One region of the Pseudoalteromonas sp. L21 genome, then DNA from elsewhere that is predicted to be linked to it. Evidence: predicted binding sites of a transcription regulator. Region 1 holds the regulator's gene; each other region holds the start of a gene.
What was found. Region 1 encodes sigma-54, which starts transcription at its own class of promoters, with help from an activator protein. Its sites were predicted from a motif close to GTTGGCACGNNNNTNGNNT; they were not measured.
Positions count from the first base shown of each region.

Region 2: the regulator sigma-54 is predicted to act here: its motif matches at 5,950-5,968, upstream of flgB (flagellar basal body rod protein FlgB).
Region 3: the regulator sigma-54 is predicted to act here: its motif matches at 3,284-3,302, upstream of fliE (flagellar hook-basal body complex protein FliE).
Region 4: the regulator sigma-54 is predicted to act here: its motif matches at 2,020-2,038, upstream of glnA (glutamate--ammonia ligase).

Region 1 covers NZ_JAKKCV010000001.1:1,049,439-1,057,721, forward strand. Annotated here, with positions in the region: gene L3V41_RS04780 (KpsF/GutQ family sugar-phosphate isomerase) at 1-239, shown strand, start outside; gene kdsC (3-deoxy-manno-octulosonate-8-phosphatase KdsC) at 242-793, shown strand; gene lptC (LPS export ABC transporter periplasmic protein LptC) at 790-1,344, shown strand; gene lptA (lipopolysaccharide transport periplasmic protein LptA) at 1,334-1,855, shown strand; gene lptB (LPS export ABC transporter ATP-binding protein) at 1,852-2,577, shown strand; gene L3V41_RS04805 (RNA polymerase factor sigma-54) at 2,686-4,185, shown strand; gene hpf (ribosome hibernation promoting factor) at 4,212-4,499, shown strand; gene ptsN (PTS IIA-like nitrogen regulatory protein PtsN) at 4,503-4,955, shown strand; gene rapZ (RNase adapter RapZ) at 4,956-5,801, shown strand; gene L3V41_RS04825 (HPr family phosphocarrier protein) at 5,815-6,087, shown strand; gene mgtE (magnesium transporter) at 6,297-7,655, shown strand; gene L3V41_RS04835 (YgiQ family radical SAM protein) at 7,691-8,283, opposite strand, start outside.
Region 2 covers NZ_JAKKCV010000003.1:560,140-568,422, forward strand. Annotated here, with positions in the region: gene L3V41_RS11360 (flagellar basal body P-ring protein FlgI) at 1-767, opposite strand, end outside; gene L3V41_RS11365 (flagellar basal body L-ring protein FlgH) at 777-1,496, opposite strand; gene flgG (flagellar basal-body rod protein FlgG) at 1,502-2,287, opposite strand; gene flgF (flagellar basal body rod protein FlgF) at 2,303-3,043, opposite strand; gene L3V41_RS11380 (flagellar hook-basal body complex protein) at 3,055-4,416, opposite strand; gene L3V41_RS11385 (flagellar hook capping FlgD N-terminal domain-containing protein) at 4,434-5,090, opposite strand; gene flgC (flagellar basal body rod protein FlgC) at 5,095-5,511, opposite strand; gene flgB (flagellar basal body rod protein FlgB) at 5,514-5,885, opposite strand; gene flgA (flagellar basal body P-ring formation chaperone FlgA) at 6,089-6,751, shown strand; gene flgM (flagellar biosynthesis anti-sigma factor FlgM) at 6,828-7,130, shown strand; gene flgN (flagellar export chaperone FlgN) at 7,127-7,555, shown strand; gene L3V41_RS11415 (hypothetical protein) at 7,646-8,170, shown strand.
Region 3 covers NZ_JAKKCV010000001.1:472,036-480,318, reverse strand. Annotated here, with positions in the region: gene L3V41_RS02245 (DNA-3-methyladenine glycosylase I) at 1-528, opposite strand, end outside; gene L3V41_RS02240 (ATP-binding protein) at 657-1,769, shown strand; gene L3V41_RS02235 (sigma-54 dependent transcriptional regulator) at 1,766-3,172, shown strand; gene fliE (flagellar hook-basal body complex protein FliE) at 3,340-3,672, shown strand; gene fliF (flagellar basal-body MS-ring/collar protein FliF) at 3,693-5,408, shown strand; gene fliG (flagellar motor switch protein FliG) at 5,401-6,438, shown strand; gene fliH (flagellar assembly protein FliH) at 6,442-7,260, shown strand; gene fliI (flagellar protein export ATPase FliI) at 7,279-8,283, shown strand, end outside.
Region 4 covers NZ_JAKKCV010000005.1:358,195-366,477, forward strand. Annotated here, with positions in the region: gene typA (translational GTPase TypA) at 1-1,585, opposite strand, end outside; gene glnA (glutamate--ammonia ligase) at 2,094-3,500, shown strand; gene L3V41_RS16140 (DUF4124 domain-containing protein) at 3,635-4,159, shown strand; gene glnL (nitrogen regulation protein NR(II)) at 4,240-5,310, shown strand; gene ntrC (nitrogen regulation protein NR(I)) at 5,329-6,714, shown strand; gene L3V41_RS16155 (cyclic nucleotide-binding domain-containing protein) at 6,742-7,200, shown strand; gene L3V41_RS16160 (hypothetical protein) at 7,197-7,859, opposite strand; gene L3V41_RS16165 (hypothetical protein) at 7,916-8,203, opposite strand.

The sequences.
Region 1 (8,283 bases):
GTCTGTTTACTGACGGTGATTTACGCCGTATTTTAGAGCAACGTGTCGATATTCATAACACATCGATTAGCCAAGTAATGACGCGCTCATGCACCACCGCACATGCTGATATGCTCGCTGCGGAAGCATTGAATATTATGGAACGAAAACGCATTAACGGTTTAATAATAATCGATGAAAGTAATACACCGATTGGCGCACTTAATATGCAAGACCTTTTAAAAGCAGGGGTACTTTAAAGATGACGTTTGCCGAGCTTTATCAGCCATTAAGCACCGATGTAAGCCAACGTGCTCAGAAAATAAAACTACTCATTTGCGATATTGATGGCGTTTTCTCTGATGGCCGTATTTACTTAGGAAATAACGGTGAAGAACTCAAAGCGTTCAATACCAAAGATGGCTTTGGTATTAAAGCATTAATAAATAGTGGCTTTGAGGTTGCGGTTATTACAGGGCGACATTCACAAATAGTTCAGCAACGCATGACTAGCCTAACAGTACAACACATTTATCAAGGTCAAGAAAACAAGCTTATTGCGTATCAAGAATTAAAAGACAAACTGACTTTGAGCGATGAGCAAATAGCCTATATCGGTGATGATGGCCCTGATTTACCTGTCATGGAAAAAGTAGGCTTTGCGGTTGCTGTAAACGATGCTCACCCACTTATAAAAAGACTCGCTCATTACACCACCATGTTACCCGGAGGGTTTGGCGCTGTGCGAGAGCTTACAGATTTATTAATGCTGGAAAACGCGAAAGCGTTAACAACTGATGGAACCAGCGCATGAATATAGCCCGTATTTTACTGAGTATTGTTTTTGTTTGTTGCATGATCTGGTTATGGTATCCGTACTTTAGCCAACCAACAGGCGCAATAAACAGTGAAGACGAGATAATCGCAACACCGGATTACACCGCCATTGCGCTAAAGCAAACGGCGTATGATGAGCAAGGTAACATCAGCCATAAAGTCGCTGCGGCTAAAATGGAGCTATACCAGCAATTAGGGTTTACTTTTTTTGAACAGCCTATTTTTACCATTTATGGGGATCAACAGGTTTGGCAGGTGAAAGCAAAAGAGGCTACCTTGTACGAAAACGATCAACTTATTTTTGAAGGTGACGTTGTTGCAAAAAATCTAACTCATAATGGCATGATTGAAGATATCAACGCAGAAAATATCAATGTCGATATTGAAAAAATGACCATGTACTCAAAACAACCTGTTACATTAACAGGCCCAAACTTAAAGATTACCGGTAAAGGTTTAAAAGCTGATTTAAAAGCCGAAATCGTCGAGTTAACTAACCATACACGAACCATATACTATGACCAATAAACTTAAAAAATTACTTCTAATCCCAAGCTTATTGATTGCGTTTTCAAGCGCTGCTGCAGACCAAGCGGGTACTCCTATCAGCATTAGCTCAGATCGCCAAGTAGGTCAGTTAAAAAATGGAGTCGGGATTTTTGAAGAAAATGTAGAAATAACCCATGGTAATCGTCGTATTACCGCAGATCGCCTAGAAGCACATGCTGGTGAGGTTGATGGTACTGTTTCACTTATCATTGCCACAGGTAAGCCAGCCTACTTTGAAGAAAAACAAGAAGATGGCACGGTTATGAGCGCCAGTGCAGACGAAGTACGTTACGATGTAGCAAAGCGTTTACTCACCTTAGTTGGCGATGCACAAGTGACACAAGCAGGGCAAAAAGTCAGTGCAAAAAGTATAACTTATGACATGGAACAACAACTCATTAGTGCTGAAAAAGACGAAAATTCAACGGATCGTGTGCATACAATCTTAGTGCCTGTTGATAATAAAAAAGATGATAAAGGCCAGCCATGAGTACATTAAAAGCAGAGCTGTTAGCAAAGAGCTATAAGGGTCGCCAAGTTGTCAAAAATGTGGGACTAGAAGTCGAAGCTGGCAGTATTGTTGGCTTACTAGGCCCTAACGGTGCAGGTAAAACCACCACCTTCTACATGATTGTAGGGCTAGTGCCAAGCGACAAAGGTAAAATTAGTATTGATGACAACGACATCACTTTATTACCCATGCACAATCGCGCTCGATTAGGTATTGGCTATTTACCCCAAGAATCATCCATTTTTAGAAAGTTGACGGTCTACCAAAACCTGATGGCGATTCTTGAAACACGTAAAGATCTTAAAAAACAGCAACGAGAAGAAACACTCAATAACCTGCTTGATGAATTTAGTATTCAGCACATTCGAGATAGCCAAGGTATGGCGCTATCAGGAGGCGAGCGTCGCCGTGTTGAAATCGCGCGAGCATTAGCCGCAGATCCAAAATTTATTCTGCTAGATGAGCCTTTTGCTGGTGTTGATCCAATTTCAGTGTTAGATATAAAGAAAATTATAGAGCATTTGAAAAACCGTGGTATCGGTGTACTAATAACTGACCATAATGTTCGAGAAACCCTTGATGTTTGTGAAAAAGCCTACATTGTTTCTCATGGGGAGCTAATTGCATCAGGCACGCCTGAACACGTATTAGCAGACCAAACCGTACGCGATGTTTATCTAGGCGAGCAATTCAGGTTGTAACCAATACATCACCGACTAGAGCATCTGCTAGACTTACAATAATGACAACATATTGATATTGACTCAAAGTAGTATCAATAAATGATTTAAAAGGATTGTTAGGGATACATGAGGCAATCATTACAGCTGCGCATGGGCCAGCAACTTACAATGACTCCACAACTGCAACAAGCCATTCGCTTATTGCAACTTAGTACATTGGATCTCCAGCAAGAAATACAAGAAGCGCTTGATAGTAATCCTCTACTTGAAGTGGAAGAAGCGGATTACAGTGAAGACGCAATCGGTAAAAACGAACAAAAATCTGACTCTGATGATTCACAAGTCACTGCTACGGCAGAAGAAGCACCAAGTGAGTACGAGCAAGAAAGCAGTGATGCACTCAATAAAGATACCGTTAGTGACGACCTAGCAATGGACGTCACATGGGATGAGTACATGAGTGCAGCTCCTTCAACCTCTTCAGGGCCAATGCCAGAAGATGAGTCTATTTATCAAGGTGCGTCAACCGAAACTCTCCACGAATATCTGATGTGGCAACTACAGTTGACCCCATTTAGTCCAACTGATGAAGCAATTGCTGTTGCTATAGTCGAAGCTATTGATGACTCAGGTATTTTAACCGTCAGTTGTGAGGATATTGTTGAAAGCTTTAATCAAAACGATGATGAAGAAGAAGAAATAGAACTTGATGAAGTCGAAGCGGTCCTAAAAAGAATACAGCTATTTGATCCTGTCGGCATTGGTGCTCGCAGTTTACAAGAGTGCCTATGTATTCAACTTCGTCAATTCGATGCAGATACACCTTATTTGGCTGAAACTAAAATGGTTTTATCTGAGCACATCGAATTATTAGCAAGCCGCGACTATCGTACTTTGATGAAAAAGACTAAGCTTAAAGAAAACGAGCTAAAAGAAGTCATGACGCTTATCCATAGCTTGAACCCTAAGCCCGCGGATAGCATCGTACGTGAAGAGTCTGAATACGTCATACCCGACGTATCAGTAAAAAAAGTAAAAGGTCGTTGGGTCGTTGAGCTTAACCCTGACTGTATGCCAAAGATCAGAGTGAACAGCCAATATGCGGCTATGTCACGCTCTGTAAAATCAAGCAGCGACAGTCAGTTTATTCGCTCTCATCTGCAAGAAGCTAAGTGGTTTATTAAAAGCTTAGAGAGCCGGAATGATACTTTATTAAAAGTAACGAACTGTATTGTTCAACAACAACAGGCTTTCTTTGAACACGGCCCTGAGGCGATGAAACCGATGGTGCTAAATGATGTCGCTGAAATGGTCGAAATGCATGAATCGACGATTTCACGGGTTACAACGCAAAAATATATGCATACCCCAAGGGGTATTTTTGAGTTGAAATATTTCTTCTCAAGCCACGTCAGCACAGAAAATGGTGGCGAGTGTTCATCAACGGCAATACGCGCTTTAATCAAAAAGCTTATTGCCGCAGAAAACTCAGCGAAGCCATTGAGTGATAGTAAGATTGCAGATATATTGGCTGAGCAAGGAATTAAAGTAGCTAGACGTACAATTGCAAAATACCGAGAGTCTCTAGCAATACCGCCGTCTAATCAGCGTAAAAGCTTGATTTAGACGTTTTACATAGAAGGAAAATGCTTATGCAACTAAACCTAACTGGTCGTCATGTAGAAATCACAGATTCATTAAAAGACTATGTAAACACCAAGTTTGCGAAACTAGAAAGGCATTTTGATCATATTAATAATGTTCATGTCATTTTAGACGTAGAAAAATTAAGTCAAAAAGCAGAAGCAACTTTACATGTAAACGGAGGCGAACTGTTTGCCTCTACAGAGCATCAAGATATGTACGCGGCCATCGACTCGCTAATTGATAAGCTTGATCGCCAAGTAATTAAACACAAAGAGAAATTAGCTCGACACTAAATTATGAAACTTAGTTCACTTACTAGCCAGGACTGCAGCAAAGCTGCGGTCCTTTTTAATAGCAAAAAAAGAATTCTCGAATTTATCAGCGAACTCGCTCATGAGCAGCTTCCTCATCTATCGCAGCAAGATATTCTTAATGCTTTACTCAATCGAGAAAAATTGGGGAGCACAGGAATTGGTAGAGGTATTGCTATTCCGCATGGTCGTATGTCAGGTGCTGATAAACCGCATGCGTTTATTATAGTGAGCGAATCTCCAATTAACTTTGACGCAATTGACAACCGCCCTGTTGATATTTTTGTTGCACTCATCGTACCTGATGGAGACTGCCAACTTCATTTAAAGACCTTATCAACAATTGCTGATAGACTAAAAGACAAAGAATTTTGTAAACAGTTACGCAGCGCTAAAACCGATCAGGAACTGTTTCAAGTTATTGCATCAGAGGCATAAATGGAATTAATTATTATCAGTGGCCGTTCTGGCTCAGGTAAATCAGTCGCTTTACGAGTCCTTGAGGATCTTGGTTATTATTGCGTTGATAATATTCCTGTAAACCTATTACCTTCGCTAGTGCGCAGCGTCTCTGATAATTACGACAAAATAGCAGTCAGTATCGACGTACGTAACCTGCCAAAAGAGCAACAAGAATTTAATGATATTCTTGAATACTTGCCAGGTTTCGCCAATCCAACCTTATTTTACCTTGATAGTGATGATCAAACACTCATTAGACGTTTCTCTGAGACAAGACGTTTACATCCGCTTTCTTTAGATTCTTTACCACTCGATTTAGCAATTAAGCAAGAAAAAATACTGCTCGATGTACTAATTACCCGCGCCGACTTTATGATCGACACAACGGATTTAAGTGTACATCAGCTAGCAGAGTCAATTCGTGAGAAGATTCTCGGTAAAAAAGACAAAAAGCTTATTATTACCTTTATGTCATTTGGCTTTAAGCATGGTATCCCGAAAGAAGCTGACTATGTATTTGATGCACGCTTTTTACCAAACCCACACTGGGAGCCAGATCTTAAGCCACTTACGGGTCTCGACCAACCAGTTAAAGATTACCTTGCAAGCCATAGCATAGTGCAAAAATTTACTTGGCAGATTCAAACCTTTGTGCAAACGTGGTTACCACACCTTGAACGTAATAACCGCAGCTATTTAACGATCGCAATTGGCTGCACAGGTGGACAGCATCGCTCGGTTTACTTAGCACAGACGATTGGTGAAAGTTTCGCGAAAAGCCATGCGAATGTAAAAATTCGCCATCGTGAGCAAGACTTATAATAAGGGCTTTAACATGTATGCTGAAAATACGTTTTTAATTCAAAACAAACTTGGCTTACACGCTCGGGCAGCAACTGTACTTGCACAACTTGCACTTCAATTTGATGCTAAAATTATGTTATATCAAGATGACAAAGAAGCTGAAGGTGACAGTGTACTTGCTCTAATGTTATTAGAAAGCAGCCAAGGTAAAGAAGTACGCGTTGTATGCGAAGGCCCTGATGCAACTGCTGCACTTAATGCAATAGGTGAATTAATAGCACAACGCTTTCATGAGCAAGAATAGCATTTGCTAAGCACGAAAGATTTGCGTTAAACTTAACTTAGGTATTTAAATTCCTCTTAAATATCTTACTTTTAAGTCATTCGTTCATCTTATATAACAAATATTCTTAATATAATGGTTGCTTTAAACGATAACTCAGCAAATTTATTATTGTGCAACTATGCTGTATTTATTTAGCCAGAGCTCACTTTTTAGTTGTAAGGACGCCAATGCCAGAAGCCTTTGAACAAGATTACCCACTACAACAACTTAAACAGGTGACCAAGTCACTTAATAGTGGTCAATTTGTTCAAGTGCGCGGTATGCTAGCTAAAACAGCACCTTGCGATACAGCACTGTTACTTGAGTCATCTCCTCATAAAATCCGCCGCATGTTGTGGCAACTCGTTGATCCAGATGTACGTGGTGACGTACTTGAAGAGCTTTCAGAAGATGTACGCCTTGGCATTATTGCCCAGATGGAACCTGAGCATATTGCCGCCGCAACTGAGGACATGGACGATGATGACTTAGGTGAAGTACTTCGTAGCTTACCTGATACTGTTTATCAAGATGTTGTCGGGGCTATGGATACGCAAGATAGAGAAAGAGCGACCCAAGCACTTTCTTATCAGGAGCGCTCTGCAGGCGCACTAATGAATAGTGATACCGTCACTATTCGCCCCGATGTCACATTAGACGTTGTACTGCGTTATTTACGTCTACGTGGTGAGCTACCTGAAGGTACAGATGATCTGTACGTGGTTGATAAACATAATTGCTTTTTAGGTGCCTTGTCATTAACAACACTTTTAACCAGCCCATCAGACAAAATTGTTCGCGATTTAATGGATGAAGAATGTGAGTCTATTCTCATTTCGATGGACGAAAGTGATGTTGCTCAACTATTCGAGCGTCATAACTGGATTTCAGCGCCTGTTGTGGATGATAACGCCCACTTGCTTGGTCGTATAACCATCGATGACATCGTTGACGTCATTCGTGAAGATGCAGAGCATAGCATGCTTAGCCTTGCGGGTCTTGATGATGAAGAAGACACCTTTGCACCCGTTCTGAAAAGCTCGCAGCGTCGCTCTATTTGGCTTGGGGTGAACCTATTAACCGCATTGTTAGCTGCCATCGTTGCAAGCTTCTTTGAAAACACCTTAGCAATCTTACCAATCCTTGCGGTACTTAATGGAATTGTGCCTTCAATGGGGGGAGTTGCTGGTAGCCAAACACTTACTTTAGTTATTCGTGGTATAGCCGTTGGCCATATTAATCAAACCAACCAACGCTTTTTATTACTCAAAGAACTCGCGATTGGGGCGCTAAATGGTGTTATTTGGTCGATATTAATCGCCGGTGTTGTCGCACTCTGGCAGTGGGACTTTAAGCTCGGTGCGGTGCTTGCCTTTGCGATGTTTATGAATCTCGTTGCAGCAGGTATTGCTGGTGCGAGCATTCCTTTGATCTTAAAGAAAATGAAAATTGACCCTGCTCTTGCAGGCAGTGTCGTGCTGACCACCGTCACCGATATTGTGGGCATTTTTGCCTTTTTAGGCACCGCAACCTGGTTATTAATTTAATATAAAAACGGCCCTTCTAAGGGCCGTTTTTATTTCTATTTACTTGCACGCTGCTTATTTTTACCAACTCTAGGTTTAGTATTGGCCTTTTTAAACTGGCTAAAACCAGTGTGACGTGTCAGTGCTGCACGGCCTTTACCGCCCTTTCCTTTCGCTGCTTTCTCATTGCGGCTCTCTTCAGGTATCAAGCAATTTGGTCCTTTACCAATTAAGTTCGCCTTACCCATTTTTTTCAGCGCTTCACGGATCATTGGCCAACCTGCTGGATCATGATAACGCAATATAGCCTTATGTAAGCGACGCTGGCGTGCACCTTTTGGCACAGCTACTTGCTCAGTATTGTTTTTAATATTACGCAGCGAGTTCATCTCAGTATGATAAATCGTTGTTGCATTTGCCATGGGTGATGGATAAAAATTCTGCACTTGATCAAGCTTAAAGTCATTACTCTTTAACCACAGCGCCATGTTCACCATATCTTCGTCTTTGGTGCCTGGATGAGCAGAAATAAAATACGGGATCAAGTACTGCTTCTTACCCGCTTCTTTCGAATACTTATCAAATAACTCTTTAAACTTATCGTAGGCACCCATACCTGGCTTCATCATTTTAGAGAGCGGGCCATCTT
Region 2 (8,283 bases), on a different contig from region 1:
GGCTGTTTAGAGCCCTGTTCAACACGAATATCTTGAAGCATTGACATAAAAGTGTTGCGGCTATCAGGGTCGATTGGCGCACTGACTTTTAAACGCCCCCAGTTTTCAGCACTTGCAACCGATGGCCCAAAAACTTTATTGATCGCTTTAACAATGTTTCGAGCGGTTTGGTAATTGGGTTCTTTTAAATTCAAAATGACATCAGGTTGCAACTTGAACATATCAGCCGTGTTACGTTCAATAATCGCACCGTCAGGAATAATCCCCGACGTGGGTACGTTTACTGTGACAGATGAACCATTACGGCCACTGGCATTAGTACCACCTACAACAAGATTACCTTGTGCCAGCGCATACACTTTGCCATCAATGCCCTTTAAAGGAGTAAGCATTAAACTTCCCCCATGAAGGCTTTTGGCATCACCTAAAGAGTTGACCGTTACATCAATTGCTTGGCCAGGGTTGGCCATAGGAGGAAGTGTTGCATGCACAGCAACCGCAGCAATATTCTTTGATTTCGGCAGACGGCTTTCATCCATTGTTACGCCGAACTGTTTAAGCATATTATTCAAAGATTGCGCAGAAAACTTTACTTGTGCCTTATCGCCTGAACCAGCTAGACCAACCACTAAGCCGTAACCTACAAGCTGATTGTCTCTTACTCCTAAGACATCAACCAGCTCAAGAAGCTGGCGTGAAGACGGCTCTGCTTGCACTGGCGTAAAGCAACTACTAAGAACAAGCAATAGTAAAAGTATCTGTTTCATATCTACGCTCTAAAATGGGTTTAAATAACGGCTAAATAAAGAAGTAAACCAACCTGGGCTTGATGCATCGGCTAGTGTGCCGCTACCTGTATAGCTAATTTGTGCTTCGGCAACTCTTAATGATGAAATGCGGTTAGCTACGTCAATATCATCTGGGCGAACGAGGCCTTCCATTTCAATGTATTCATCACCTTGATTTAGCTGAATTTGTTTGCGTCCTTTAATCACTAATGTGCCATTTGACAGCACATGAATAACGCGCACTGTGATTGCACCGCTTAAAAAGTTTTGCTGACTTGCGCTACTACCACCATCAAATTCAGTACTTGAACCAATTCCTAAATTAAAATCAGCGACATTCAAGTTACCCGCAAAAGGCACCGACACATCAACATCAGTATTTTTTTCTAAGTTACTATCAGCACTTTTGCTCGACTGTGTACGCTCATTTAAAACAACCGTTAAAATGTCACCCACTCGATAAGCACGTTTATCGGAATACAGAGAAAACATATAGCTGTCACTGTAAAGGCTACCGTTTTCATAATTTAAGCCTACTTGATACGCATCTTTAGCGACTTCATAGTCTTCGCGTGCTCTAGATTGTTTTTGAATCGGGCACTTGGGTTCACCATGAACAACTTTACATTGCACATATTGTTCATGATCGGTAGTGCTGCATCCTGCTAGCAGCATAACCAATAAAACAGTAGCACTTAACTTAATCATAGCAATCACACATTCTGATTAATGAAACGCAACATTTCGTCAGCTGCAGATACGACCTTAGCGTTCATTTCGTACGCGCGCTGTACCGCAATCATACTTACCATTTCATCAACAACACTGACATTCGAACCTTCAATGGTAAATTGCTGTAATTCACCAAATGCTTCTTCACCTGGCACACCTTCAATAGCTTCACCTGAGGCTGCTGTTTCACGGTAAAGGTTACCGCCTAAGCTCTCTAAACCAGCAGGGTTCGCAAAATTAACCGTTAGTAACTGACCCAACTCAATTGGCTCAACGCCATTATCAACAACCGCACTCACTGTACCATCGCGACCGATGGTGACTTTAGTTGTCCCCTCTGGTAGGGCGATATTTTGCGCAAGCGGTAAGCCGTTACCATTCACCAATAAAGATTCTGAATTTAATTGGAATTGACCATTACGTGTGTAAAGTAACTCACCATCAGGGCTTTCAATTTGAAAAAAGCCTTGACCTGCAATCGCAACATCTAATTGATTGCTACTTGTCTCAAAGCTTCCTTCAGTAAATTGCTTTTGCGTACCATTAATACGCACCCCTGTTCCCACCTGAATACCCGACGGTAACTGATTCAAGTCATCTGCTTGTGCGCCTGGTTGCTTCTGTACTTGGTAGAATAGATCTTCAAATACGGCACGGTCTTTTTTGAAACCGGCCGTGCTCACATTCGCTAAGTTGTTTGAAATTGTGGTCATACGCAAATCTTGCGCTGCTAACCCTGTTTTACTTACCCATAATGCTGAATTCATTATTCACTCCACATCCTAACCGCGACCGCTAACCAGCTTATTGCCACTGTTTGCCAGTTCATCAGCTGCTTTCATCATGTTGATATTCATTTCAAATTGGCGGCTGATATTCATTGTTTTAATCATTTCTTGAACCGCATTCACATTCGACCCTTCCAGTACACCTGTACGCAAACGAATAGCTTCGTCCATGTCTAGCGGCTCAAGGTTCTCAGCACGAAATAAACCATCACGCCCTTTAACCATCACCGCACCTTCATCACCGGTACTAGCAAGTTTAATTTGTGCTTCTTCAGCGATAACACCACCACCGAGCGGAACCACATTAATGATACCGTCAGGGGCAATTTCCAACTCTGCAAAATCCCCTAGCTGAATATCACCGATATTGCTTTGCACACGGCGATTATTTACGGTTAAGAAACCATCCGCATCAATTTCAAGGTTACCAGAGCGCGTATAAGCAGGTTCGCCATTGTCATCAATCACTTCTAAAAAACCACCATCGCTAAGAGCAACATCCAGTTTTCTGCCAGTGTCCATCATAGGACCCGCTGATAAATCGGTAGTGACAGGCAACATTTGTGCGTGATAACGAGTGCGAAACCCACTGCCTGTAACTTGCATTGATTGCGCTTGCTCTAAATCAGCCTTAAAACCTGCAGTGCTTACATTGGCTAAGTTATTGGCTGTTACTTTTAAGGCTGTATTGTTTAGTTCAGCCCCTGAGACAGCGGTATAAATTAACTTTTCCATAAGATGAAACCTTAAGTATTACTAAATAAAATTTGCATCATTTCATCAGCACTGCTGATGGTTTTCGCATTTGCTTGGTAGTTCTGTTGGAACGACATTAAGCCGACTAACTGCTCACTGATATCAACATTAGAGCCGACATACGCACCTGCGATTAATCCGCCAACTGTGCCGCTGTCTGGCTCACTGTATGAGGCACCACCAGAGTCACGGGTTTCATACCAAACCGTATTATCACCCGCTTCTAAACCATTTGTGTTTGCAAACGAAGCAAGTACAACCTGCCCTTGAAGCTTAGATTCTCCGTTAGTGAATGTGGCGAAAATTTTGCCATCTTCTTCGACTGATAAACCTGAGAAAGTGCCTGCTGAATAGCCACTAGCATCATTTTCAAGAATATTAAAATTAGTACCAAACTGCGTTGTTTTTGCCATATCCAGCGTTAAAGACATTGGCGCAGCACCGCCCCCAACAGGGAAAGACATGGTAATTTCACGTTGATTGTAAGGGTCAAGTACGTTGTCATCTTCTTGTGCTGGCGGCGCAGGAGGCGTAAAGCCAGGATCAAGCGGTTGCATTTGACCGTCGGCATCAAAGGTAATATTAACAACACCTGCTGTGACAACATTGCCATCAACAACAACATCCTGAGTATCAGTCACAGCCCCTGCGGGGGTACCAAGTGCACTTGCTGGTAGTGGTGAACCATCCATAAAGTACATTACTTGCCATTGGTTATCAGCTGTGTGATTGAAGTATTGAGTCAATACATGGCTGTTACCTTGCGAATCGAATACTTCTGTTAGCTGCGAAAAGTTATACTGTGTGCCATCGGTAGGATCAAAGTTATTCGGTGCTACAGGATAAGAAATAATGTCGCTGGCAGAGCTTAAGTTGCCATGAAAATCGATTGCATCAGTTGCGACAGCTGGGATGTTCGCGCCTTGTACTTTAAGATCCGTTAACACACCTGGGATGATCTCAGCTTCGCCAGCCGCATCAGCATCACTCACGCCATAACCTTGCAGCTTTGCCCCATTTGCATTAACAATATTAAGCTCATTATCTAGGGTAAATTGCCCTGCTTGCGTATAAGCAATACGGTTACCTTCAGAGATAGCAAAGAAACCTTGACCATCAATTGCAATATCAAGTGCGTTACCTGTTCTAACAATATCACCACCGGTTACAAAGTCTTCTTTGATATCTGAAACACGTACACCACCACGACTACCACCATTGTAAACCGCGGCAAATTCTGTATTACCTGTTTTATAACCAGAAGTTGATGAGTTAGCGATATTATTACTTGTTACTTCTAACCCTGTTTGAGTGCTTTTAAGGCCGCTTAAACCTATATTAAACATAGACATAATTATTCCTCTTCAGTCTAAGCAACTTGATTAATATCGGTTAAGGCAAAATTACCTAAGCCATCAACTTGCAATAAAATATCGTCGCTGCTGCTACCCACAGAAACGCGTTCTACTTCACCATTTAGCCAAGGTGTTAGGCGTTGTGAAACACCATTGGTAGTCGAAAAAGCATTAATCGAATAGCCACCCGCATCTTGTTCATCAAATTCGAAATTCAAAGAACCCACACCACTGTATGCCAACTGTTTTTCTTCAACTAACTGGCCATTACTGTCATAAAGTTGCACAGTGACTGAATCAGCAGGTGTTGATAAGTTAACAAGACCCGACACTTTGCCCTCTTTTTCTAAAGCCACCACATCCGCTGGCACTGTCACTGTTTCACCAACTAAGTTGGTCGCTTCAAGGACTAACATGCTGCTACTGTTATCTAAACTCGCACTGGTGTTATTTTTTATACTTTGTAATGATTCAACATTTGAGAATTCAGCTAGTTGGCTAACATATTCGGTTCCGTCCATAGGTTGTAACGGGTTCTGATTACTGATCTGTGCCACTAGCAACTCTAAAAACATGGTCGACATTTCTTCTGCCGAGTTAACATTCCCTGAAATACTTGAGCTTACATTGGCAGCATTATTATTGCTATGTGTGGTATTTGCGATATCCATGGTGCTACTGTCCTAATTTAAGAATGCTTTGCTGCATGCTGTTAACACGCGACATAACATCAACGGATGTTTGATAACTACGACTTGCTGACATCATGTCTGCCATTTCTTCAAGTACATTGACGTTTGAATAGAAGACATAGCCATCATCATTGGCAAGTGGGTTGTTAGGCTCATAACGTTGCTCAACAGTACGATTAGACTCTGTCACACCCATGGTATTAACAGCAGCCGCAACATTTTGCTGATCAAAAGAGTCTTTATACATGGCAGAAAAAACCGGTTTAAGCGCCTTATATGCGCCCTCTTCGGTAGACGCCGCTGTGTCAGCATTAGCAAGGTTAGAAGCAATGGTATCTAAGCGCATCACTTGAGCACGCATTGCACTGCCGCTAATGTCATAAATAGAATTAAAAGACATTATTAATTTCCTTTGATTACTTTATGCAGGCCACTGATTTTCATGTTTAGAAAGGTCATACTGGTCTGAAAATCCATGCTGTTGTTAGAGAATTTTGCCTGCTCGACATTGAGCTCTACGGTATTACCATCACTGGATGCTTGATACGGCACACGATACATCAGCTCATTGGCAGTGATTCCCGCAAAGCCTACATCATTGTTATGCTCCATACTCGCTGCGACATCGCCCAAAATTTGCTGGTAATCCACATCTCTGGCTTTAAAATTTGGGGTATCAACATTTGCTAGGTTACTTGCGATCACCTCAGCTCTGTCTATTCTCAACTGCATAGCAAATGGGTGTACGCCTAACGCTTTATCAAATAATGCCATTGTTGCCTCAACTGACTACGTCTTGTATGCTCGTTTGCACATTTTGAATTCGGTATAAGGCTATTAACAACCTTTGTGCCAAATTTTATAAGACATATTTTTCAATGAGTTACTGTAATAAATTCAATCTAAGGCACGCCAAAGCGGAAGCAATACTTCCGATACGGAATGGTGCTTTTTTCCTCTTTTTTGGAATTATTTCCTTGTTATTTTCAGCCAATGTCTTAGCAAGCAACTTTAAAAAAGAGATTAAACGGTATATAAATAACGAAATAACTCATTACTTGGGCAGCATAAACAAGCAAAGTCAGCAAAAAAAAATTGCGTTATACATACCAGCTGCAGCAAAAGAGCTTAGCTGTGATCAGTTATCAATAAACAGAGTAAAACCCAATTCCATTCCCGCAGGCAGAATTCGTCTGACCGTCAGCTGTGCAGATCCTATTTGGCAATTTAGAGCCACCGCAAAAGTGGATCTGTGGCTCAATTTAGTCGTTGCTAAACGCGACTTACAACGCGGCGAAGTGTTAAGTAATGAGTTACTAAACTATGATTCGATTAATATTGCAAAACACGTTTACGGTATGGAAACGAGCACAAATGAATTGATTGGAATGACAGTTAAAAGAAACATCAAGCAAGGCGATTTAATCACTCGCAGACAGCTCGAAAATAACTACCTAGTCAATAAAGAGCAGCATATAAAACTTCTCATCAGCACAAGCTCCTTTACTGCAAGCGTAAAAGCAATTGCACTTGAGGAAGGGATTAAAGGCCAAATGATCAAAGTAAAAAACCTCAGTTCTGGTAAAATTGTTGAAGGCCAAGTGATTGATAAAGGGGTTGTAAAAGCAACACTTTTATAAATTTAAAAATAAATTTAAGAAATCGATAAATTGGGTCGCTTTACAAAATTAGTAGAAAATTAATTGGGGATTGATAATGAACATAAACAACAAAGGTAGCAGTAGTCATGTTGAGCAAGCTGCAAAAGTGAACAACTTTATTGATGCGGGCAATCAAGATATCAGTAAAAAATCTCACACAGCGGCGAACAAGCAAGCAAGCGCAGAACAAATTAGTTCGCTTAGTAAAACAATCGATAATACCTTTGAAGACTTAGCGTCAAAGCCTGATGTTGACCTTGAAAAAGTAGCAAAAGTAAAAGCCGCTATTGCTAATGGTGAGCTGTCGCTTGACCAAGATACATTAATCAATGCCCTACTAGAGTTTCATAAAAAATGACCATAAACAGCATTAAGCAGTTTATTGAAAGCCTACAACACGATGTACGCAAGCTTGATTCACTCATTAGTGCACTTGAACAACAGTATGTGCTTCTAAGCGAACGAGATACAACATTACAACAGCACAACGCCAAGATGTCTGCTGTTTTACAGTCTTTAGATAAAAACCATCTAAGCCGTGATAGCTATTTACAAAGTTTAGGGCTTGCACAAGGTAAAGAAGGCTTAATGATGTTAGTTGAAAAGTTGCCAAAAGAAATCAAACAAACAACACAAACATTAATGCAGCAGTTAGTCATTAAATCAAAGCATTGTCAGGCACTTAACGAACGTTCAGGTTTATTATTAGCCCGACAAAAACAGTTACTGCACAGACTAACAGGCACACAAAGTAAAACCGCTTACCCTGAATCACCTTTTTAATTTTTATGCCTCCCCTAGCATCACATCAGTTCATTGGTGTGGTGCTTTCTATTTTAATAAAGCTAATCTAGATTTATAGGTTAGAATTAGATGACGTTTAAATTAATATTTTCGCACCTAAGTTTAATGAGATATTTACTTTTCATATTAAGCACTTTTTTATTTGGCTGCAGTTCAAGTAATAATACTTTGCATAATAATGATTTGCTCGATTCCTTCAATAAATATAAATCCCTGTACGGCACCCCTAGAGAGCAAACTTTACTAAAAAAAGAGCTCTGGGAGGCTTTAGTGGAAGCAAGATCCATAACTGATAAAACAGCATTTGTTGATCCTCTAGCAAAATTCCCCATAGAAATTACCAAAATAATTAATACTAAAGAGTCAATTGATGATAAAGATGGGTGTTTATTAGTAAGCGGTACCAATACTAGCGGAGTCCCTCTTGATTACTACATTTCGTTTAATCAAGAAGACAATCGTTGGATAATAAATGAGGTTACCGTCAAGTATTTTCTCGATGGTTCAGAGCGATACCTTGAAAAAGCGGTGTGTGATGAACAAGAAAGAATGAATTTATGGCTTGAATCAATGGAGAGTAGAGATAACTCATAACAACGAAAGTGATTAAACGAGATGAAGTTACGGAAAAGCTTTACAAAGTTTAACCCCATCCGTTAGAAGAATTAACCTGATGCATCGTACGAGATTTAAAGTACGAAAGTTTA
Region 3 (8,283 bases), 580 kb from region 1:
ACCGCATGCTTGCATATGCGCATACACGGTTGTTGGCCCTAAAAATTTAAAGCCGCGCTTTTTTAGATCTTTAGCAAAAGTGGTCGAGGCTTCTGTAATTGCAGGGTAATCCTCTCGCTTTTCAAGGTTATTCACTAGTGGTTTACCACCTACAAACTGCCATTGATAGTTTGAGAAACTACCAAACTCTCGTTGAATCTCTAAAAAGCAGTTAGCATTGTTGATTGTTGCAGCAATTTTCAAACGATTACGGATAATGCTGTCATCTTGCATTAAACGTTCTATATCGCTTTCATTCATTTTGGCGATGTCATCGACGACAAAGTTTTTAAATGCTCTGCGATAACCTTCACGCTTTTTCAAAATAGTGTACCAACTGAGTCCTGCTTGTGCAGACTCAAGAGTGATGAACTCAAAAAGGCGATGGTCATCGTAGACGGGTACACCCCATTCTTCATCATGGTAGGCCACATAATCTTCTTTACTGGTGTCGAGCCATGGGCAGCGACAAAGGTGTTCTTTTTGCATCGTTCCCTCGCAGTTGTCATTTTTTTGTCGTTGTTAAATTAACCTTTAATTTATTGAATTTAAACAATAATAAAGTTGGTATGGTTTGTGCATTTACACTGTCAGACAGGATTTTTGAGTAGTTAATTATGGCCTTGGCAAATGTACTAAAACCACAATTTATCACAGCTAATCAATATAACCCATGTTTACAGCAAGAAGAGTATGTGGGGGAATTAAGTGAGCTTCGCCAGCAAGCGAGTTGGCTTAGTCATTTGGTTGATACTATGCCTGCAGGTGTGGTGGTGCTAGATGGGCGCGGCATGATTGCAAAAGCAAATCAAATCGCGATAGACATGCTGGGTGAGCCATTAGAAGGTGAAAAGTGGTTTAGCGTTATTCAGCGCTCGTTTCGCCCTAAGCAAGATGATGGTCATGAGGTGTCACTAAAAGATGGTCGTTTAATTAAGCTCGATATTACAGCCCTAGCCCCTGAGCCTGGGCAACTCATCCTAATGACAGATTTGACCGAAACGCGCAGATTGCAAAAGCGTGTAGCGCATATGCAACGTTTAAGTGCCCTTGGCAAAATGGTTGCTTCTCTTGCTCATCAAGTCAGGACGCCGCTTTCAGCAGCTATGCTATATGCTGCAAACTTAGGCTCGAAGCGATTACCTGAAGCATCGCGTGGTAATTTCCATACTAAGTTAATGTCGCGTTTAAAAGATTTAGAAACCCAAGTGAATGACATGCTTTTATTTGCTAAAAGCGGTGAGCAGCAAGTTGTTGAAAGTGTCTCGATGCAACAGCTTTTAAGCGAAGTTAAAGCGGGTGCCGATGCAATGGTTGCTCAAAATCACAGCGAGCTTGTCGTTAGTTTACCTGAGCCAGATATCGAAATTGTCGGAAATAAAACCGCACTGGCAAGTGCCGTTCAAAACCTTATTCATAATAGTATTCAAATAATTGGCAGTCAGGCACGTGTTGAGCTGAGTGCTGAGCGAGATGACAAAGATGAAAATTGCGTGCGCATAAGTGTCAGCGACAATGGCCCAGGTATTGATACTCGTTTAGCAGATAAATTATTTGAACCGTTTTTTACCACTAAAAGCCAAGGTACAGGGCTTGGACTGGCTGTAGTCAGCTCAGTCGCCAATGCCCATCAAGGGCGGGTTGAAGTATATAACAACGCACATGGTGGTGCCTGTTTTAGTTTGATCTTGCCTATTAGTGCAGAACCTATGTTAGCGGAGGCAAAATGAGTACTCATCCTATTTTAGTCGTTGAAGATGACGCAGGCCTACGAGAAGCGCTGATTGATACACTAGAAATGTCAGGTATTGATTGTATTGCTGCCGATAGTGCCGAGCAGGCAATGGTCTTGTTAAAACAAAATACCTATGCATTGGTAGTCAGTGATGTGCAAATGGGCACTATGAGTGGTCTCGACCTATTGCGCAGCATTAAATTGAATTACCCAGAGTTGCCCGTTTTGATGATGACAGCGTATGCCACCATTGATGATGCGGTTGAAGCAATGCGCCTTGGTGCTATTGACTATATGGCCAAGCCGTTTGCGCCAGAAGTGCTCCTTAATATGGTCAGTCGTTATTTACCAGAGAAAGAAAAAGAGACCGAAGGCCCGATTGTCGCAGATCCATCAAGCATAAAGCTACTTGAGCTGGCCAGTAAAGTGGCTCGCTCTGACGCCAGTGTTATGGTGCTTGGCCCAAGTGGGTCAGGTAAAGAAGTCTTAGCGCGTTACATTCATGATAAGTCTAGCCGTGCTGATGCGCCTTTTGTTGCAATTAACTGCGCAGCCATCCCCGAAAACATGCTCGAGGCAACATTATTTGGTTACGAAAAAGGTGCTTTTACAGGTGCTATTCAAGCTTGTCCAGGTAAATTTGAACAGGCGCAAGGCGGCACTATTTTACTTGATGAAATCACTGAGATGGACTTAGGGCTGCAAGCAAAATTACTGCGTGTATTACAAGAGCGTGAAGTGGAGCGACTGGGTAGCCGTAAAACGATTGAACTTGATGTTCGTGTTTTGGCAACCAGCAACCGTGATCTAAAAGACGCTGTTAGTAACAATTTATTCAGAGAAGACTTATACTATCGTTTAAATGTATTCCCACTGATGTGGCGGCCACTTGCTGAGCGTCCAGGTGACATTATTATTCTGGCTGAGCATTTGATTGAACGACACTGCTTGAAAAGCAAAGAGCCAATTGCACTGATTACAGAAGGCGCAAAGCAGAAGTTACTAGCGCATGCGTGGCCTGGTAACGTACGTGAGCTTGATAATGTCATTCAACGGGCACTCATTTTATGTGATGGCAACAGTATTCATGAGAATGATATTTTCATCGAAGAGTTGTTATCACCAAGTTCAGAGCCAACCCAATCGGCTCCATCACATAATGCCCCGATTTACCAAGAGCAGCCTGTAGAGCCTCAGCTTGCGAGTATTCCTCAAGTGAACGAGCAAGGTAATTATAAAGACGAACTCAAAGATAAAGAGCATCGTATTATCTTAGAGACGCTAGCCAAATGCCAAGGCAAACGCAAAGAGGTTGCTGAGACTTTAGGAATTAGTCCTCGTACACTTAGGTATAAGTTGGCGCAAATGCGTGACCTTGGGATCGCATTACCAGCCTAATCCATATTTTTTCTTACACAAACAAGCTCACATTATCGTGAGCTTGTTTGCTGTCAAAACTCTGACAACAACAAATTAAATAATAACCAATTGTTTTTATTGGTTTTTATTTGTGGCACGCTTTGTGCATTTTACTTATTAAGTGAACTGCATCGTCAGAGAGTATTATGAAAATTCAAAACAGCGCATTATTTCAAGAAATGCAATCTATGGCTCTAGAAGCGGGCCGTAGCCAGTCAGTTAATAACTTACCAACACAAGCTCAGCCGACTTCATCAGCACAGTTTGGTGATTTACTTAGTAATGCGCTTGATAACGTTAATGGCCTACAACAAGACGCTAAGCAAAAAGTCACCGCATTAGAGATGGGAGATCGCAGTGTTTCTTTGGCAGAAGTGATGATAGCTTCGCAAAAGTCTTCAGTGGCTTTTGAGGCGACGGTACAAGTAAGAAACAAACTTGTTGAAGCATATAAAGACATTATGAACATGCCTGTTTAACTAGGTAGTGGAGAATTATTGTGGCGCAATCTAATCAATCAACTGATCTAGCCTTAGCAGGTGGTGGAGTCGATTCACCTGATACTGAGGAACAACAAGAGCAAAAGTCTGGATACTTAAGTGCCCTGAACGGTGTGGATGTACTTCGTCAGGTTACGTTAGTTATTGCATTGGCTATCTGTTTGGCAATCGCTATTTTTATCATTATTTGGGCTCGTCAGCCTGATATGCGACCGCTTGGTAAAATGCCAACGGAAGAGCTTATTCAAACTCTCGACTTTTTAGATGCTCAAAAGATTGATTATGAATTAGATGGTAATGTCATTTCGGTTGAAGAAGGCGAATACCAAAATATTAAGCTATTGATGGCTCGTGAAGGCCTTGAGCAAGCGCCAAGCTCAGGTACTGATATCATCATGCAAGATATGGGATTTGGTGTAAGCCAACGCCTTGAACGAGAACGTTTAAAACATGGCCGTGAGCAGCAGCTTGCGCGCACCATTGAAGAGCTAAAAAATGTAACTCGCGCCAAAGTACTTTTAGCTATTCCAAAAGAAAACGTATTTGCTCGTCGTGAAAAACAGCCTTCTGCTACGGTGGTGCTAACGCTTAAGCGTGGCCGCACACTTGATGGTGAAGAAGTTGACTCAGTGGTTGATATTATTGCGTCAGCTGTACAAGGGCTGTCACCTGAGCGCGTTACAGTTACCGATCAAAATGGCCGTTTACTTAACTCAGGCTCACAAAATTCACTGGCAGCTCGCTCACGTAAAGAGTATGAAATTGAGCGCAAACGTGAAGAAGAATATCTTAATAAAATCGATAGTATCCTTATCCCTGTCGTGGGGTTAGGCAACTACACAGCGCAAGTAGATTTGAATATGGACTTTAGTGCCGTTGAAGAAACTCAAAAGCGCTTTAACCCAGATTTACCTGCCGTGCGCAGTGAAACAACGTTTGAAGAAAATAACATTGGTGGTTTAGCGGTTGGTATTCCTGGTGCCTTAACAAACCAGCCGCCTGTTAACTCTGATATCCCTGAGGTAGCGGGTCAAGGTGCTGCTGGCACAGCAACTAACCCAAGTCGCTCTCACAAAGAAGCAACCCGTAATTATGAGTTAGATACAACGATTTCACATAAACGTCAGCAAACAGGGGTTATCCGTCGTATTAGTGTATCTGTTGCCGTTGACTACGTGCCTCAAGTCGGTGAAAACGGTGAAACAACAATGGTACCGCGCTCGGTTGAGGCATTGTCAAATATCCGTCGCTTATTACAAGGTGGTGTTGGCTTTGATATGCAGCGTGGTGATGCGCTAGAAGTTGTAACCGTGCCTTTTGTTCGCCAAGACACAGGAGAAGCAATCGAAATACCACTGTGGGAACAAGAGTGGTTCATGAAAATGCTACGTTTAGCGCTGGGCGCCTTGGTAATCATTGTACTAATAATTGCTGTTGTTAAACCGATGCTGAAACGCTTAATTTACCCAGATGATACACTGGAAGAATATGATGAAGATGCGCTAAGCTCAGGTATAGATATTGGTGATAGTACGCTAGATATGCTAAATAAAGACTTTGACTCGGCTGCTGTAGGATTCTCAAGTGATGGTACACTACAGCTACCAGATTTACATGGCGATGAAGATTTACTTAAAGCAGTGCGAGCACTGGTAGCAAATGAGCCTGAATTGTCTTCACAAGTAGTGAAAGCGTGGTTAACAGAAGATGACTGATCAAGAAAAACAACTACCTGCGGCGTTTGATGTCGACAAATTAGACGGCGTAGATAAAGCCGCGATACTTTTGCTGAGTTTATCAGAAGAGGATGCAGCACAAATCCTAAAACACTTAGAGCCAAAACAGGTTCAAAAAGTCGGGATGGCAATGGCTGCGCTGGATGATTTATCGCAAGCAAAAATTAGCGCTGTACATAACTTGTTTATTGAACAAATTCAAAGCTTTAGTACTATTGGTTTCCAATCTGAAGACTTTATTAAGAAAGCACTAACCGCAGCCCTAGGTGAAGATAAAGCAGCAAGCTTAATCGATCAGATTGTAATGGGCTCAGGTGCGAAAGGCCTCGATTCGTTAAAATGGATGGACTCTAAACAGGTTGCTAATATTATTCGTAATGAGCACCCGCAGATCCAGACCATTGTGTTATCTTATTTAGAGCCAGAGCAGTCTGCGGAGATCTTGTCGCAGTTCCCAGAAAAAGTGCGCCTCGATTTAACCATGCGTATTGCTAACCTTGAAGAAGTTCAACCTGCTGCACTCCAAGAATTAAACGAAATCATGGAGAAACAGTTTGCTGGTCAAGCAGGTGCACAAGCAGCTAAAATGGGTGGCTTGAAAGCCGCGGCAGATATCATGAACTACCTAGATACGAATGTTGAAGGTCAGTTGATGGATTCAATCCGTGAGCATGACGAAGAAATGTCGCAACAAATCCAAGACTTAATGTTTGTCTTCGAAAACTTAATGGATGTAGAAGATAGAGGCATTCAAGCGATTCTTCGTGAAGTGCAACAAGATGTACTGATGAAAGCAATCAAAGGTACCGACGAAGCACTGAAAGAAAAGATCCTAAGCAATATGTCAAAACGTGCCGCAGAACTGCTTGCTGATGACTTAGAAGCAATGGGGCCTGTGCGTATTAGTGAAGTAGAAACGGCACAAAAAGAAATTCTGTCAACAGCACGTCGCTTAGCAGATTCAGGTGAAATTATGCTTGGTGGCGGTGGTGGAGAGGAGTTCCTGTAAATTATGGATAAACCATCACTTCACCGAGGTAAACCTGTTCACGCCAGTGAAGCGGTTGATGAACTTTTAGAAAATTGGCCAATTCCTGATGTTGAACAAGATACTCGCAAGTATGCGGGACGCTCTACTGCATTTGGCACGCCTTTAGCTGATTTATATCGTAAAGAGCAAGAAAAAGCACCCGCAAAGGAAGAGCCTGAAGAGCCAGAAATACCCGCATTAACAATGGCTGAGCTTGAAAAAATTCGTCAAGATGCGTTTGAGGAAGGTTTAAAGCAAGGCCATGAGCAAGGCTATATTGATGGCTTCGAAAAAGGTGTAGGTGAAGGAAAAGAAGCCGGCTACAAAGAAGGTGTAGAGTTAGGTAAAACCCAAGGCCAAGAAGAAGTTAAGCCTATAATTGAAGAGCAACTCACGATATTACGTGGCTTACTTGATAGCCTATCAAATCCTTTATCACAAGTGGATGAAAGCGCTGAAAAACAGCTCGTGCAACTGGCTGTGATGTTAAGTGAGTCACTGATTTATCAAGAAATTAAAACCTCGCCAGATATTGTTTTACATGCCTTAAAACAGGCGATAGATGCGCTAGGTGACGAACAAACAAAAGTACGTATTCACTTACACCCTGATGATATTAAACTCGTCACAGAAGGTTATGGTGAACAAACTGTTGCAGACAATCACTGGCAGTTAGTGGCAGAACCGACCCTTGAACGCGGCGGATGTGAAGTTAAAACACCTCAGTCATCGATAGATATGACCGTAAAAACCCGCGTCAAAGAAACATTGGAAAACTTTTTGCATAACAGTGGTATCTAACCACTTTTTAGGCTCAGTATGAGTAGTCAAACACCCCTTGGCGAACGTTTAAAGCGTTATGAAAAGCACATAAAAGTCAGTAAGCCTGCTGTCGCAGGCATTTTGACGCGCGTTGTCGGTTTAACTCTCGAAGCGAAAGGTCTTCGCGCACCGGTTGGTAGCCAGTGCAAAATTGAAACAATCAATGGTTATGTTGACGCTGAGGTTGTTGGTTTTAATGATCAAACCTTATATTTAATGCCAAATGATCATATTTCCGGCGTGTTACCTGGCGCACGGGTTATTCCCCAAGTTAACGAAACAGGCTTGCCTGTGGGTATGAGTCTACTCGGTCGTGTTATTGATGGTCTTGGTCGTCCACTTGACGGCTTAGGTGCAATTAAGGCTGAGCATTACCTGAAGTTTGCACAAAACGCGATTAACCCTCTTGCCAGACGTCCAATTAGCCAGCCAATGGATGTTGGGGTGCGGGCGATCAATTCCGTTATCACTGTTGGACAAGGTCAGCGTATGGGCTTATTTGCAGGCTCAGGTGTGGGTAAGTCAGTGTTACTGGGTATGATGACCAGAGGCTCAGAAGCCGATGTCATCGTAGTTGGTTTAGTGGGAGAACGTGGCCGTGAGGTAAAAGAATTTATTGAAGAAATTCTTGGTGTTGAAGGGCGTAAACGTTCTGTTGTTGTTGCTGCACCTGCTGATGCATCACCGCTTATGCGTTTAAAAGGCTGTGAAAGTGCCGTCACAATTGCCGAATATTTTCGTGATCAAGGTCTCAATGTGTTACTGCTGCTTGATTCAGTGACTCGTTACGCGATGGCGCAGCGTGAAATCGCGCTCGCTGTAGGTGAGCCTCCGGCAACAAAAGGTTATCCGCCTTCCGTATTTGCAAAATTACCCGCATTAGTTGAGCGTGCTGGTAACGGTGGTGAAGGGCAAGGTTCTATTACTGCATTTTTTACTGTGCTGAGCGAGGGGGATGACATGCAAGACCCTATTGCCGATTCTGCCCGTGCTATTTTGGAT
Region 4 (8,283 bases), on a different contig from region 1:
TATGAATACCAATAACCATACCTTCGTAAACTTCAACACCGTGACCAATGAATAGCTTACCACGGTCTTGTAAGTTAAATAATGCATTAGTAAGTGCTTTACCCGTTGCGTTCGCAATCATTACACCATTCTTACGCGCACCAATAGTACCGCCTTTATGTGGACCGTAGTGATCGAATGTATGGTAAAGAAGACCAGAACCAGAGGTTAATGTCATAAATTCAGTTTGGAAACCTATTAAGCCACGACTTGGGATCATAAAGTCCATACGTACACGGCCTTTACCATCTGGAGACATGTCTGTTAGTTCACCCTTACGAAGACCAATTTGTTCCATGATAGAACCTTGGTGCTCTTCTTGACAGTCGATTGTAAGTGTTTCGTATGGCTCTTCTTTTTGACCATCAACTTCACGAAGGATTACTTGTGGACGAGAAACCGCAAGCTCGTAACCTTCACGACGCATGTTCTCGATTAAGATACCTAAGTGTAACTCACCACGACCAGAAACACGGAAGCTATCTGGATTATCAGTTTCTTCAACACGTAGTGCTACGTTGTGTACAAGCTCAGCTTGTAAACGCTCAAGGATATTACGTGAAGTGACGAATTTACCTTCTTTACCAGCAAATGGTGATGTGTTTACAGAGAACGTCATTGTTACTGTCGGCTCATCAACGCTTAGTGGTGGTAATGCTTCAACGGTATTTACATCACAGATAGTGTCTGAGATTTTTAACTCACCAAGACCTGTAATTGCAATGATGTCGCCTGCGCCCGCAGATTCTGCTTCGTGACGCTCAAGACCTAAGTAACTCATTACTTGGCCAACTTTACCGTTACGCTTAGTACCGTCTGCACTCACAATCGTTACTTGTTGGTTAGGACGAACAGTACCACGCTTGATACGACCTACACCGATAACACCGATGTATGAGTTGTAGTCAAGCTGAGAAATTTGCATTTGAAGAGCACCTTCAGGATCGGCATCCGGTGGAGATACTTCGTCAACGATCATCTGGAACATAGGTTCCATGTTGTCAGATGGCGTGTCTAAATCCATTGTTGCCCAGCCGTTGATAGCTGATGCATAGATTACTTTAAAGTCTAACTGTTCATCAGTTGCACCTAGGTTATCGAATAAATCGAAAACTTGGTCCATAACCCAGTCAGGACGTGCACCTGGTTTGTCGATTTTGTTGATAACAACAATCGGCGTTAAACCTTGTGCGAATGCTTTTTGCGTTACGAAACGCGTTTGTGGCATTGGACCTTCTTGAGCATCAACAAGTAGTAATACTGAGTCAGCCATCGAAAGTACGCGTTCTACTTCACCACCGAAGTCGGCGTGTCCTGGGGTATCTACGATATTGATATGGTAGTCATTCCAAGAGATAGCTGTATTTTTAGCTAAAATGGTAATACCACGCTCTTTCTCAATGTCGTTTGAGTCCATTACGCGCTCTTCGTTACCGCCGCGCGTTTCTAATGTGCCTGATTGCTCAAGCAGTTTATCAACCAAAGTTGTTTTACCGTGGTCAACGTGGGCGATAATCGCTATATTTCTTAACTTTTCGATGCTCATATTTTTTCTCAGAGAAATTGAATCTCATTGATCCTGCAAGATCTACGCACTCATCTGAGTTTTCACCAGATGTCCCAGCATAGGATTTAAAAGGGCGCATATTATCCCTTAATAATGGCATGGATGAAAGTTTATCCAATGTAAATTTATAAACTTTCTTCAAGCTTTTTCTAAGTATCTGTTTTATAAATGACAAATTTATGAACTTTGTTCATTTCAAACAGTAAGAATTGGCGAAATTCTGAGTTATGAGCCATATTTTCAGAGTAAATCAAGCTCAGAGTTCATTTATTAGGTATGCTCAATTTCTGTGCATTTGGCATTGTGAAAAAGCAATGCACCACAATGAAACTTTTACGCACCAAAGTTGTGCAAATAGTTTTAACAAAACCCTATTCTATTTTTTTTTATAAGCCTAAACAACATGTTAAAAATATGGCATGAAATCAGCTTATATAAAACAAAAGCAATAATGCAGCAAAAATAAAACCCAACAATTGGAGGACACATGTCACAATCGGTTTTAGATTTTATCAAAGAAAATGACGTTAAGTTCATTGATTTACGCTTTACTGACACCAAAGGTAAAGAACAGCATGTTTCTATTCCTCATCACCAAATTGATGAAGAGTTCTTTGAAGACGGCAAAATGTTTGACGGTTCTTCAATTGCTGGCTGGAAAGGCATCAATGAATCAGACATGGTACTAATGCCTGTACCTGAGTCTGCTAAAATGGACCCATTTTCTGAAGAAGCTACTTTAATCGTACGTTGTGACGTTGTTGAGCCTTCAACACTTCAAGGTTACGAGCGTGATCCACGTTCTGTTGCAAAACGCGCTGAAGAATACATGCGTTCAACAGGTATCGCTGATACTGTTTTATTCGGCCCAGAGCCAGAGTTCTTCCTATTTGATGATGTAAAATACAAATCAGACATGTCTGGTTCTATGTACAAAATTGATGATATCGAAGCTGCATGGAACTCAGATAAAGACTACGAAGGTGGCAACAAAGGCCATCGTCCAGGCGTTAAAGGTGGTTACTTCCCATGTTCACCTATTGATTCATCACACGACTGGCGTTCAGCTACATGTTTAGTTCTTGAAGAACTAGGCCAAGTTGTAGAAGCTCATCACCATGAAGTTGCAACTGCGGGTCAAAACGAAATCGCAACACGCTTCAATACCATGGTATTAAAAGCAGACGAAATCCAAGAGATGAAATATGTTATCCATAACATGGCTCACCTTTATGGTAAGACAGCAACCTTCATGCCTAAGCCTCTTGTAGGTGATAACGGTTCTGGTATGCACTGTCACCAATCTTTAGGTAAAGATGGCGTAAACATCTTCGCTGGTGACAAGTACGCGGGTCTTTCTGAAGAAGCACTTTACTACATCGGTGGTATCATCAAGCACGCTAAAGCAATCAACGCATTCGCTAACGCGTCAACTAACTCGTACAAACGTCTAGTACCAGGCTTCGAAGCACCAGTAATGCTAGCATACTCTGCACGTAACCGTTCTGCTTCAATCCGTATCCCTGTGGTACCGTCTGCAAAAGCACGTCGTATCGAGGTACGTTTCCCAGATCCAACAGCTAACCCATACCTAGCATTCTCAGCAATGCTTATGGCTGGCCTTGACGGTATCAAAAACAAGATCCACCCTGGCGATGCTATGGATAAAGATTTATACGACTTACCAGCTGAAGAAGCTGCTGAGATCCCACAAGTTGCCTCTTCACTAAGCGAAGCACTTGCTTCTTTAGACGCTGACCGTGAATTCTTAACCCAAGGTGGTGTATTCACTGACGATCTAATCGATGCATACATCTCACTGAAGAACAAAGAAGTTGAAAAGCTTAACATGACAACTCACCCAGTTGAGTTTGAAATGTACTACAGCGTGTAATTGCGCTGTAGCAGAATTATCTATATCAGATAATAAATGTGTGTTCTCAAGCCCGCTTTGCGGGCTTTTTTAATGGTAATTCGACGTATTCTCCTCTACAGTTTTAAATAGATTAAGAAATGCAGGGTTGCAGAGTGAAAAGCATAACTTTATTGTTAGCAGTACTAATTTTTGTTAGTACTTTTAGCCATGGTACCGCTCAGAAGAAAGTGTATTCGTGGAAGGATAGAAATGGTGTTTTAGTCTTTTCTGATACACCACGTCCAGGCGCAACTGAAGTAAAGCTAAATACGCAAAATCTCACTATGCCAGCGACCGATACGAGCATTCTAGATAGCAGCCCGAACGTTACACCGGTTAATTTTAAAGTGACAATAGCCTCACCTGAAAATGAAGCCACCGTTAGAGAGAATACTGGTTCCGTTTATGTAACGACTCGTATTAGTCCACGCTTTGCAACAGGCTTTAAGGTACAACTCCTTGTTGATGGCACTCCTTTAGGTGTTGCCAGTAGCAGTACAACCTTTGCACTTAGAGAAGTCAATCGAGGCGAACACACACTGCAAGCTAAGCTTTTTAATGAGAATAATAAACTCGTTTCGGTTAGCCCAGTAAGCACCTTTTTTATGCATCGAGCATCTGTATTAAACAGCAATTAACTTTTTAAAATAGATACCTCACAATGCAGAATGGCTGTGCTAAGCTATGCTCAATCGCAACGCACTAAAATGGTGCAAACATGCTCAGTAATACTCCCTTCGACTCAGAAATACTCGACAGTATCTGGAAAAATTTAAGTACTGCCGTTATCTTGCTCGACCGAAACTTCAAACTGGTTTATGCAAATGACAGTGCAAGTGAGCTTTTAGGTTTAGGTCCTAAACGTATTATCAACCAACCATTCGATAATCTATTTAACTATCACTCAATTGATTTAAAACGCATCGCCCAGTACTCACTGTTCGATGGTGTTGATTGCCATCAGCATAGAGCTGACGTGGTGTTCATCGATTCTCGCCATGCTAAATTAACAATCAGTACGCGACGGCTCAGCAGCAAAAATGAAAACTACATTTTATTTGAATGCCGCCAAATGGACGATGAAATTCGTCACGATCAAGCCTCTAATCAAATGCATCAATATCAAGCTGCGCGTAATTTAATACGTGGTTTGGCGCACGAAATTAAAAATCCATTAGGTGGAATTCGCGGAGCGGCGCAATTATTGCAGTATGAGGTTGATCAGCAAGAACGAGATCAATGTGCAGAGCTTATTATTGAGCAAGCAGACAGATTGCGAGAGCTAGTCGACCGCTTGCTTGGCCCGAATCAGTTGCCCCACAAATCCTATGGCAATATTCACCAAGCACTTGAGTCAGTAATCAAGCTAAGCATGCTGGATAATAGTGCGAATATCACCTTAGTAAAAGACTATGATCCGAGCATACCTAATGTGTATATAGATCAAAGTAAAATTCAACAGGTGGTGTTGAACATTATTCGTAATGCCCAACAGGCTCTCGTTGATGGTGGTGAAATCAGAATAAAAACCCGTATTAACCACCAGCATAGACGTCCTGGTAAAGCGCCGAAAAAAACCTTGCTGATCCAAATTTCGGATAATGGTCCAGGTATAGATAAGAATCTAAAAGAAACTTTGTTCTATCCCATGATCACCAATAAAGAAAATGGTTCAGGGCTTGGTTTATCCATAGCGCAAACCTTGGTTGACCAGCATGACGGACACATAGACTGTGACAGTTGGCCTGGCCATACAGAATTTAATATCTATTTGCCTTTTACGGATTAATGGTTTTTTGGAGTAATCATGAAAACAGTCTGGTTAGTTGATGATGATGCCTCAATACGCTTTGTATTAGAAAAAGCGCTGGCAAGAGCAGGATTTGACACCCAAAGCTATGCAAATGCACAAGATGTACTTAATGCATTAAAATTTAGCCAGCCCACAGTGCTCGTCTCTGACGTGCGTATGCCAGGTATGGACGGCATGGCATTGCTAGAAACAATTGCTGAGCAAAATCCTGGCTTACCTGTGATCATCATGACTGCCCACTCAGATCTCGACTCTGCAGTTAATGCGTTTCAAAAAGGGGCATTTGAGTATCTTGCCAAACCGTTTGATTTAGATGAAGCCGTAGCATTGGTAGAAAGCGCATGTCGTGCTAACTCAACAAAAAAAACCAAACGTAAATTAGCACCGCAAACCAATGCGCATATCATCGGTGAAGCACCTGCTATGCAAGAGGTGTTTCGTGCGATTGGTAAATTATCAGCTTCAAGTATGAGTGTGTTAATCAATGGCGAATCAGGTACAGGTAAAGAGCTTGTCGCCAGTGCCCTACACAACCACAGTCCACGCAAAGAAAACCAGTTTATCGCTCTCAATATGGCTGCCATTCCTAAAGAATTAGTCGAATCTGAATTATTTGGCCATGAAAAAGGCGCATTCACAGGAGCTGACAGCATTCGTAAAGGTCGCTTTGAACAGGCAAATGGCGGCACATTATTTTTAGACGAAATTGGTGATATGCCGCTTGATGTGCAAACTCGCTTATTACGCGTGTTAGCCGATGGTGAGTTTTACCGTGTTGGTGGTCATCAAAGCATAAAGGTCGATGTGCGAATCATCGCCGCAACTCACCAAAACCTTGAAGACTTGGTTAAACAAGGGAAGTTTCGTGACGATCTGTTCCACCGTTTAAACGTCGTGCGTTTGCGCCTACCCGCCCTACGAGAACGCACCGAAGATATTGAGCGCCTCGCACAACATTTTTTACATAAAAGTGCTAAAGAGCTGCAAGTCGAAAGCAAAATTTTAAGCCCTAAAGCCACTGAGCAATTACGCCTATTCAATTGGCCTGGCAATGTTCGTCAACTAGAGAACACCTGCCGTTGGTTAACTGTAATGGCACCGGGTGAGCTTATCAGCGAGCAAGATTTACCTCCCGAAATTATTGCCGCAACCCCTACAGAGCAAGAAGGCGACTGGCTAGATGCATTTCAGCAATGGCTTAATCTTGAACTTAAACAAGGCAAAGAGAATATTTGGCCTGCGATTCAAGCACAATTAGAAACTCGCTTAATTAAAACTGCACTTGCAAACTGTGCAGGCCACAAACAAGAAGCAGCCATCAAAATTGGTTGGGGGCGTAATACGTTGACCCGCAAGCTAAAAGAGCGCAATATTAGCTAAATTTCACACTATGAACACAGTGAATCAATGAAGTTAATCGAGCATATTCCGCTTATTAAACAAATGGAAATCATTAACAGACTGTCGTTTTTTAGAGAGTTTTCTCTCAGTGAACGACAGGTGTTATTAGAATCGTTTAGTCACTTATATTTAGTACAACAAGGCCGTGCGGTTTTTAAACAATTTGATAATGACAAACGCCTTTATATTGTACTAAGTGGCTCTCTTACCGTGTTTAAGCAAAGCCATTTAGTTGAGCTAGGCAGCATAGAGCCTGGTGAATTTATTGGTGAAGGCGCGTTTATCAATAACCGTGAACGAAGTACTAGTGCGCGAGCTAAGATCGATACTATCGTACTTGCAATCACACCAGAAGCGCTTACTCGACTACCAAATGTAATCCGTGAGAAAATAAAAGATCGTATCATCGAAGGTATGAGTGAACGCATCATTAAGCTCAGTAATTATCTAGAGTCACGCGGCTAATCCATATACACAATTTGTAACGAGCAATTCAACCAGCTTGGTTCATTAACCCGTGCTGTGTAACGGTAGGTGTCTGATGGTTTCATACCAAATGGGGTACTCACTTCTGGCGTTAAATGGCTGTAACTTTGCGAATAGTTTTTATAGTAAATAACTAGGTAGCCATATAAGTAATCCCAATCAAGGGAGACTTTTCTACCGCTTGTAAGGGTAAAGTGTGCCTGCTTATTATTAAATGTAACAGCAAGATCATTATACTTGTCTTCAACACATCCGGTGGTGAGTACACGAGTCGGCATAGTAAAACTAGTTGTGGTATTTTTAGCTCTTAAATAAAAGCCAATATTGCCATGATTGTAAAAGTGATTTGCGGCGGTGGTGTATTTGATCTCAGGCTGATAACCCAGTCGCTGCATGATACCAGCTAAGATCTCAGTCTGTTCAGTCAAAATTTTATCTTCGGATAACATCAAAGTCGCGTCGCCAAACTCTCGCGGCACACTCAGTTGCGTGTATTTATAAGGTAAACGCTGAGCACTTAAGGCTAAATCGAGCTGAGCTTGCTGCTGTGCGTCTAAGTTTTCTGTATAAACATAAACAGTTGGCTGTTGGCAACCAACTAACAATAGCAACACACACCAAATATACATCCTGTTCATACTATTCCCCCAAAAGATTACAAATGTAGTCTATTAAAGGAAAGCTGATTAATCAACTAATTTAAATGGTAACTTAGCCATTTATCAACACTGCGTCGAGTGTAAAGAATATCTTTAAATAAGCGGTGAACCTGATACTCAAGTAACTTTTCTTTACTCTCCTCTCCATAGGCAAGCTGGCTGTGGTTATCATTAAAACGTGAAATTAATGCAAAGCCTTGTTCTGATTTATCAGGCTGTGCTTTGATTGCTTTTGTTAGCAAAGCTCGCACATCATCTGCGGCTAATAGTGACGAATCCTGTAACCCCATTAACTCTTTCCTTAGTGCTGATCTTACGCCCATTACTACTTCTCCAGAACGAATTTAAAATGAAACGAGATTGCTTATAGCAATTAGTACACCAATTTAAAACGCGCGCAGTG